One region of the Vreelandella sp. GE22 genome, then DNA from elsewhere that is predicted to be linked to it. Evidence: predicted binding sites of a transcription regulator. Region 1 holds the regulator's gene; each other region holds the start of a gene.
What was found. The regulator sigma-54, encoded in region 1, starts transcription at its own class of promoters, with help from an activator protein. The targets are predictions, from matches to a motif close to TGGCACNNNNNTTGCTNT.
Positions count from the first base shown of each region.

Region 1 (2,204 bases):
ACTCAACCGCCATTTTGAATAACCAGAAGGTTCGTGAGGTCTATCTGGGCGCCGATTTCCGCCTCTAAACCATCGCCAATCCTAAAGTTCCGTGTAGTGGCATATTTATTGCACTTGCGCCGGACCCCAACTCGCACTAGGGTGGAGCTTTACGAGTAACGAGTGGTTCTTCAATGGTCATGAAAGCCTCTTTACAGCTGCGTGTCGGCACGCAGCTGACCATGACGCCTCAACTGCAGCAGGCCATTGCCCTGCTACAGCTTTCCACCCTCGATCTTCGCCAGGAAATCCAGCAGGCGCTCGACGCCAACCCGTTGCTGGAACAAGAGGACGAGTTTGGCGAAGAGAGCGTGACCGAGACCGCCGAAGCCGAATGGGAAGAGAGCATCCCCAGCGAACTCTCCATCGATAGCGAGTGGTCCGACACCTATCAGGACATGGCGGCCAGCGCCGGCAGTGAGGGGCCGGATTTCGAGCGCCAGGCAGCAGGCCAAAGCCTGCATGGCCACCTGCTTTGGCAGCTGGCCATGACCGACGCCAGTGAGCGCGAATACGCCATTGCCGAAAGCCTGATCGACGCGCTGGACCCCAACGGCTACCTCACCCAGCCTCTCAACGATATTCGCGAAGGGCTCAAGGCCCAGGGGCTCGAGGGTTTGAGTCAGCGCGAGGTAGAAAACACGCTGATGCGTATGCAGCAGTTCGAACCCACCGGCGTTTTCGCCCGCGACCTTCGCGAATGTCTGATGCTCCAACTCGCCACCCTGGCCGACGACACGCCGCTTCTGGTGCCCGCCAAGCGCCTGGTGCGCCAGTTTCTCGAAGCGCTCGGCAAGGACGACATGCGCCTTTTGAAGCGCCGCCTGGGGCTTGACGACGAGCAACTCGATGACGTCATCGGACTGATCAGAAGCCTGGACCCGCGCCCGGGCAGCGCATATGGCATCACCAACGATAGCTACATCACTCCGGATCTAGTGGTACGCCACGATAACGAAGGCTGGCACCTCGAGCTCAACCCCGAGGCGCTTCCGCGGCTGCGCGTCCAGCCTGATTACGCAAGCCTGATCAAGCGGGCGGACAAGAGCCAGGACAACCAGTTTTTAAAAGAGCACCTACAAGAGGCTCGCTGGCTGATCAAGAGCCTTTCGAGTCGCAACGATACGCTGTTACGCGTCGGTCGCGAGATCATCGCCCGCCAGCTTGGCTTTTTGGAGCGCGGCGAAGAGGCCATGAAACCCTTGATACTCGCCGATATCGCCGAGGCCGTGGAGATGCACGAGTCGACGATTTCACGGGTGACGACGCAAAAATACATTCACACCCCCCGCGGCGTATTCGAGCTCAAGTACTTCTTCTCGAGCCAGGTGAGCGGTCATGATGGCAACGACAGCCACTCCAGCACGGCGATCCGCGCCCGGTTGAAAAAACTGATTCAAGAAGAGACGCCGGGCAAGCCGCTCTCGGACAGCCGCCTGGTGTCACTATTGGAAGATGGCGGTATTAGCGTAGCGCGGCGCACGGTGGCAAAATACCGCGAGGCCATGGGGATTCCCTCCTCCAGCGAACGGCGGCGTTTGCGTTAAAAAGTGAAACTGGCCGCCGGGGCTTTGCAACGGTAGAAAAAGGGTTACAATCAAAGGACAGTCCTGGATTAGGAGTACGTCGATGCAAGTCAATATTACGGGCCATCACCTGGAACTGACCGACGCTCTGCGCGATTACGTTAATGAAAAACTCGAACGTATCGAGCGTCACTACGACAATATCACCACCGTTCATGTCACGCTTTCCATCGAGAAAGAGCGTCAGCAGGCCGCCTGCACCCTCCATGCGGCCGGCGCCGATTTGCACGCCGAAGCCCAGGACAACGACATGTACGCCGCCATTGACGCGCTGGCCGACAAAATCGACCGCCAACTCGTAAAACACAAGGAAAAAGCACAAGCTCGCGCCCAGGGCGCTGGCGTGCGTTAAATCGATGACCCTGGAAACCATACTCCCCCCGGAGCGCGTGCTGTTCGACGTCCCCGGGGGCAGCAAAAAGCGCGTGCTGGAGTTCTTCAGCACCTTCATCGCCCAAAATACGCCCAGCCTGGATAGCCAGGAAGTGTTCAGCCGTCTGATAGGCCGCGAGCGATTAGGCAGTACCGGCATTGGTAATGGGGTCGCGATTCCCCATGCCCGCAGCCCTCACTGCAGCG
Region 1 is NZ_OZ309110.1:2,129,262-2,131,465, forward strand. It holds gene lptB (LPS export ABC transporter ATP-binding protein) at 1-68, shown strand, start outside; gene ACWHRL_RS10210 (RNA polymerase factor sigma-54) at 174-1,586, shown strand; gene hpf (ribosome hibernation-promoting factor, HPF/YfiA family) at 1,669-1,977, shown strand; gene ACWHRL_RS10220 (PTS sugar transporter subunit IIA) at 1,982-2,204, shown strand, end outside.

Region 2 (2,204 bases), 1.9 Mb from region 1:
TCGATACCCGCCATCAGCATGGCCGCGAACGCCAGGTAGGGGTTGGCGGTCGGGTCGGGGAAGCGCGTTTCGACACGCTTGCCTTTCGGGCTAGCCGTGTACGGAATACGGATCGACGCACTACGGTTACGCGCACTGTAGGCCAGCATGACCGGCGCTTCGAAACCCGGCACCAGACGCTTGTAGGAGTTGGTCGAAGCGTTGGTGAAGGCGTTCAGGGCACGGGCGTGCTTGATGATGCCGCCAATGTAGTAAAGCGCCATTTCGGAAAGGCCCGCGTACTCGTCGCCGGCGAACTGGTTGGCGCCATCTTTCCAGAACGACTGGTGAACGTGCATGCCGGAGCCGTTATCGCCGACCAGGGGCTTGGGCATGAAGGTCGCGGTTTTGCCGTAGGCGTGGGCCACGTTGTGGATCACGTACTTCATTTCCTGAACTTCGTCGGCCTTCTTCACCAGGGTGTTGAACTTGACGCCGATTTCGTTCTGACCGGCGTTCGCCACTTCGTGGTGATGCACTTCGACGCTCTGGCCGATCGCCTCAAGGGTGTTACACATTGCGCCACGAATGTCGTGGAAGCTGTCCACCGGCGGAACCGGGAAATAGCCGCCTTTCACACGCGGGCGGTGGCCCAGGTTGCCGCCTTCGATCTGGCTGTCGGTCGCCCAGGCGCCCTCTTCCGAGGAGATCTTGTACATGGAGCCCTGAATGTCGGTCTTCCAGTGTACTTCGTCGAAGATGAAGAACTCGGGTTCCGGGCCGAAAAACGCGGTGTCGCCAAGGCCGGTGGACTCGAGATAGGCTTCGGCACGCTTGGCGATGGAGCGCGGGTCGCGATCGTAACCCTGCATGGTGGCCGGCTCGATGATGTCGCAACGCAAAATCAGCGTGGCATCTTCGGTGAAGGGGTCGAGAAAGCCGGTGCCGTCTTCCGGGCGCAGAATCATGTCGGATTCGTTGATGCCCTTCCAGCCTTCGATGGAGGAGCCATCGAACATCTGACCGTTTTCAAAAAACTCTTCGTCCACGTCCCGTGCCGGTACGGTGACGTGCTGCTCTTTACCGCGCGTATCGGTGAAACGCAGGTCTACCCATTTGACTTCATTTTCTTCGATTAGCGCGAGCGTCTTGGCTGACATACTGTTCTCCGTCTCCGGTATGAGCGTGGCTTAAAGCGTGTACTGTTAAGCGATCTATTAAACGTATTGTTGAACAAAACCGTTGATACGCCGCGAGCGTATAGCACGCCTTTGTTGTGTATTCGCATTGGGGCGAGTTTCAAACCAGGCCCCGTGACCAGCGATTAAAATAAACCGACTATCGTTGTAGCACGCTGTGAGGCGTTTGCCTACGACGCCAGCCGTTGCCGTTTAATAAGCATGTAGCGTGCCAACTTTGCACCAATATGGCATGGTGACTTACCAAGCCTTTGTTTTAAAAATGATTTTCTCAACCCGAAAGCTGCCCTGATGTTGCGCGTCTAAATCAACGCCCCCGGGACGGGGCTCAGAAGCCACTTTTAAGCGCACCAAAATGGTTCATAAAAACCTTTATTGAACCAAATGCGTGCGCCAGCACGGAGTGATCGCCTCTTTGCTACACCTTCAAGCGCTTCCCAAAGAGCATGGTGGTCAACGTGGTGGTATTCGCGATCTTGTTCAGCCCGATAGAACCCACGACGCCCACGACGATCAACAGCAGCGCGTAAAGGAAAAGCGGCAGGGTTTCTACGCCGACCACCGTATCGACAATGGCAAAAAACATCGGGTGGGCGAGATAAATGCCGAAAGAGTAGCGGTTGATCGTGCGCATCCACGCAGGCGCGGGGCGCCCTTTCAGGTAGCGCATGGCGCAAAGCGTTGCCAACACGAACAGCGGGATCACCCACACCTCCTTGGAGGTGAACACCAGCCAGCCGGGGAGCGTTGCCAGTACGATCAGCGCCACCGCCCCGGCCAGCCAAACCGGGGAGGAGAACGCTTGCATCCAGCGCGGCGGGCGGGGTCTTGTCGCGCCTTGCGCTACCGGCTGGTAGTAGCGCACCAGCACCAGCGCCAAAAAGAACAGATACACCCAGCCAAGCGGGGCGACCCAAAGCAGATAGCCTGGCGGCGCCACCTCGAGCCAATAGGCCGTGCCCCAATACGCCATGCTGACCACGCAGCTCACCCAAAGCCCGGGCACCGGGTCGAACCGCCACAGCC
Region 2 is NZ_OZ309110.1:214,862-217,065, reverse strand. It holds gene glnA (glutamate--ammonia ligase) at 1-1,139, opposite strand, end outside; gene ACWHRL_RS01085 (acyltransferase family protein) at 1,597-2,204, opposite strand, start outside.
Region 2: a site for sigma-54 is predicted at 1,375-1,392, ahead of glnA (glutamate--ammonia ligase). Genes of this name have one in related genera too.

Region 3 (2,204 bases), 1.7 Mb from region 1:
AGAACGGGCTGTCGATGAAACCGATCAGGCGCACCGGGTCCGCCACCGTCTGCCCCACCAGGGACTCGGAGGCTGCCGTCATCACCACGCCAAGGGAGGCGAAGAAAAACATGGTCAGCGGCAGGCCGATGATCTGGCCGACGATTTGATCCTTCTGGCTTTTGGCGAAACGGCTAAAGTCGGGAATATTCAGCGAAAGCGTGGCCCAAAAGCCGACCATCGCGGTCAGGCCCGCAAAGAAGTAGCCGTAGACCGAGGCGCCTTCGGGCCGCGACGGTGGCTGCGCCAAAAGCGCGGTCATCGACATGTTCGGCCATGCCCACACCATCAAGCCAATGCCCACCAGCAACAGCAAAGGCGCGGCGAGCGTCTCCATCCATTTGATCGACTCCGCCCCGCGAATCACCACGTAAAGATTCATTGCCCCGAATACAAAAAAGCCGATCACCTCGCCGACCCCGCCAAGCGCCGCCCAGGCGGGAAACAGCGCCGACAGCAGCAGGTGAATGGCCAGGCCCCCGAACATAGTCTGAATACCGAACCAGCCACACCCCACCAGCGCGCGCACCAGACACGGCACGTTGGAGCCCAAAATGCCGAAGGAGGAGCGCAGCACGATCGGAAACGGAATGCCGAATTTGGTTCCGGGAAAGGCATTGAGCGTCAACGGCAGCAGCAAAATGACGTTGGCGAGAAAAATGGCAAACAGCGCCTCCCCCACACTCAAGCCAAAATACGCCGTTAATACGCCGCCCAGGGTATAGGTGGGCACGCAGATCGCCATGCCCACCCAAAGGGCGGCAATGTTCCATTTGCTCCAGGTGCGCTCGGCGGCGGTGGTGGGGGCGATATCCTCATTGAAGCGCGGGCTATCGCGCACGTCGTTATTCACTTCAAGCTCGATCAATCCTTCTCGATCCACCATCCGGGATGCTGAAACGGTCATGAGTTCCTCCTCGAAGAGCCACTGTCTATTATCGTTATTGAGTCAGCTAAAATCAGGTCATCTAAAACCAAGTCATCTGAAACCAGAGCAATAAGTGTGCCTAACCGTACACAACGGCGCATAACTTATTGATAAAAAGCTGACTTATTCGACAGTTAAAGCGCCTCTTTACAGTTGTTTTTATTTTATTGAGCGTTATTAAAAACCACTCGTTAAAGAGGGTACGCCTAAAAATAAAAAAGCACCACAAAAGCGCGGACTAACGTAAATAATTCTTAGAAAACACATTAAAGCCATGATTTTAATGAAGTAAAAAGATGACGGAAATAAGTGCATCGATTCACCAAGGTGGCAACCAATGACCTAAAACCAAGATTAATCATAAACTTACGGACACTTATAAAAACACTTGAAACAGCAGGGTTTATACAACTAATCTAAAAACTGTCTTCACGGACAGCTTTTAAAACAACAACGGCCTTTTGATTAAAAGAGGCTTAACAGCACGCCACTAACGCCAACAATACTTTCAACGGATAACCGCCTCATTGAGTGGGGCGGGGTGTGTGACGACGAGAGAGGGCTCTTGCATGCAAACAATGAAAATCGGCTTGATTCAAATGGGGCTAAAAGCGAGCACGGATGCCGACCCGGCAGAGATTCGCGATGCCATGAACGAGGCGCACCTGCCGATGATCGAGCAGGCCGCCGAGCAAGGCGTTCAGGTGCTCTGTTTTCAGGAGGTATTCAACCAACCGTACTTCTGCCCCAGCCAGGACGAAAAGTGGTACGCCGCTGCCGAAAAGGTGCCCGAGGGCCCCACCTGCCAGATGATGCAGAAACTCGCCGCCGAGCACCACATGGTCATCATCGTGCCGGTCTATGAAGAGACCGAAACCGGCGTTTACTACAACACCGCGGCGGTGTTCGACGCCGACGGCAGCTACTTGGGTAAATATCACAAAACGCACATTCCCCAGGTCGCCGGCTTCTGGGAGAAGTACTTCTTCAAACCGGGCCAGTCCAACTGGCCGGTCTTCGATACCGCTTTCGGCAAGATTGGCGTGTACATCTGCTACGACCGCCACTTCCCCGAAGGTTGGCGGGCGCTGGCACTTAACGGCGCCGAGGTCATCTTCAATCCTTCCGCCACGGTCGCCGGGCTTTCCCAATACCTTTGGGAGCTCGAACAACCCGCCTCCGCCGCCGCCAACGGCTGCTTCATCGCCGCCATCAACCGGGTGGGTACCGAGGCGCC
Region 3 is NZ_OZ309110.1:438,691-440,894, reverse strand. It holds gene ACWHRL_RS02175 (NCS1 family nucleobase:cation symporter-1) at 1-946, opposite strand, end outside; gene ACWHRL_RS02170 (nitrilase-related carbon-nitrogen hydrolase) at 1,537-2,204, shown strand, end outside.
Region 3: a site for sigma-54 is predicted at 1,031-1,048, ahead of ACWHRL_RS02175 (NCS1 family nucleobase:cation symporter-1). Genes of this name have one in related genera too.

Region 4 (2,204 bases), 1.5 Mb from region 1:
GGCTCGGCGCAGTTGCTCGACGGCATCGATTTCCTGGTGGTGGCGCTGGGTATCTTCGCCCTGGCCGAGGTGTTCTACATGCTGCTGCGCGGCGGCGGTGGCAAGGAAGCGCCGCGTAACGCCATCGGCTCGCTCAAGCTTACCCGCTCGGAAGTGGGGCAGATCGCCGGGCCGGTTAGCCGAAGCTCGGTGCTGGGCTTTTTCACCGGCGTGCTGCCGGGCGCGGGCGCCACGATCGGCTCGTTTTTGGGCTATAGCATGGAAAAACGCATCGCCAAAGACGGCGATACCTTCGGCAAGGGCAACATCAAGGGCGTAGCCGCGCCGGAAGCGGCCAACAACGCCGCCTGTACCGGCTCCTTCGTACCGCTTTTGACCCTGGGTGTCCCCGGCTCCGGCACCACGGCGGTGCTGCTGGGCGCGCTTCTGGTCATGGGCGTCACTCCGGGTCCGATGATGCTCGAACAGCGCCCGGACGTGTTCTGGGGCGTGGTGGCGAGTATGTACGTGGGCAACATCTTCTTGCTGGTGCTCAACCTGCCGCTGATTCCCTTGATCGCCAAGATACTCGATCTACCCCGGGCGATGCTGCTCTCGCTGATTCTGATATTTTGCATGATCGGCGTGTACGGCATGAGCTTCAGCGTGTTCGATCTACTGCTGCTGCTCGGATTTGGCCTGCTGGGTCTTGGCATGCGGCTGTTCGGCTTTCCCGCCGCGCCACTGATTCTTGCGCTGATTCTGGGCAATATCATGGAGGAGTCCATGCGTCGGGCGCTGCAGATCTCCGGCGGCGACTGGATGACCTTCGTCGAGAAGCCCATTTCGCTCTCGCTGCTCGCCATCGCGCTTTTGTCGCTTTTGCTGCCGCTACTCAAAAAGCGCCGCAAGCGCGCGGCGTAATCGAGTTTTCCCCTTTTGAGCGCCCGCTTCGGGCGCTTTTTTTATGCGTGTTCTCGGGGTATGGCCCATTGAGTCCTTGTGGTGCAGGCGCTCGTTTTGGTGCATATCGAGAGTGCAGTTTTTCAACGACGCCGCGCCGCGCTGGTGCGAACGCGCTCTCAGAAACGTGGTTTGTCACATTTAGCTCTTTGATATAAATGATTTTTGGTTGGCGTGGCCCACATTGGCGCACACCTTGCAATCGTTATAAGCGATACCTCGCGGGTTTTCACCACAAGGCCCGCCGCTCAAATAACGAGCCCTCCCCAAAGGGCGCAAGGAGATCCAAGTGGCCAAGCTAACGCATCCTCTTTCCCGCCGTTTCATGACCTCTCTACTGGCTGCCGCCGTCATGGGCGCCGGCGCCCAGGCCGTGGCCCAGGAGAGTAACGACCCGATCAAGGTCGGTATTCTCCACTCGCTTTCCGGCACCATGGCGATCAGCGAGTCGACGTTGAAAGACACTGTCGAGATGCTCATCCAGCAGCAAAACGACGCGGGCGGGCTGCTGGGCCGGGATCTTGAGGCCGTAGTGGTCGACCCGGCTTCCAACTGGCCGCTGTTCGCCGAGCGCGCCCGGGAGCTGCTCGCCCAGGAAGAGGTGGACGTCATTTTCGGCAACTGGACCTCGGTTTCGCGCAAGGCGGTGCTGCCGGTGGTCGAGGAGCTCAATGGCCTGCTCTTCTACCCGGTGCAGTACGAAGGCGAGGAGTCCTCGGAGAACGTCTTCTACACCGGTGCGGCCCCCAACCAGCAGGCAATTCCCGCCGTCGAGTACCTGATCAACGAAGTGGGCATCGAGCGCTTTGCGCTGATCGGCACCGACTACGTTTACCCGCGTACCACCAACCGTATTCTCGAAGCCTTCTTGAAGGACGAACATGGCATCGCGGATGAAGACATCATGGTCGACTACACGCCCTTCGGCCATTCGGACTGGCAGAACATCGTCTCCGAGATCCGCCGCTTCGGCGAAGAGGGCAAGCCCACCGCGGTGGTCTCCACCATCAACGGCGACGCCAACGTGCCGTTCTACCGCGAGCTTGCCAACCAGGGTATCGACGCCGCGGACATCCCGGTCATCGCCTTTTCGGTGGGCGAGCAGGAGCTTTCCGGTATCGACACCGGCCCGCTGGTCGGCCACCTGGCCGCGTGGAACTACTTCATGAGCGTGGACACCGACGAAAACTATGACTTCATCGACGCCTGGATCGAGCATACCGGCGATGAAGAGTCGGTCACCAACGACCCGATGGAAGCGC
Region 4 is NZ_OZ309110.1:3,599,030-3,601,233, reverse strand. It holds gene ACWHRL_RS16910 (tripartite tricarboxylate transporter permease) at 1-903, shown strand, start outside; gene urtA (urea ABC transporter substrate-binding protein) at 1,268-2,204, shown strand, end outside.
Region 4: a site for sigma-54 is predicted at 1,128-1,145, ahead of urtA (urea ABC transporter substrate-binding protein). Genes of this name have one in related genera too.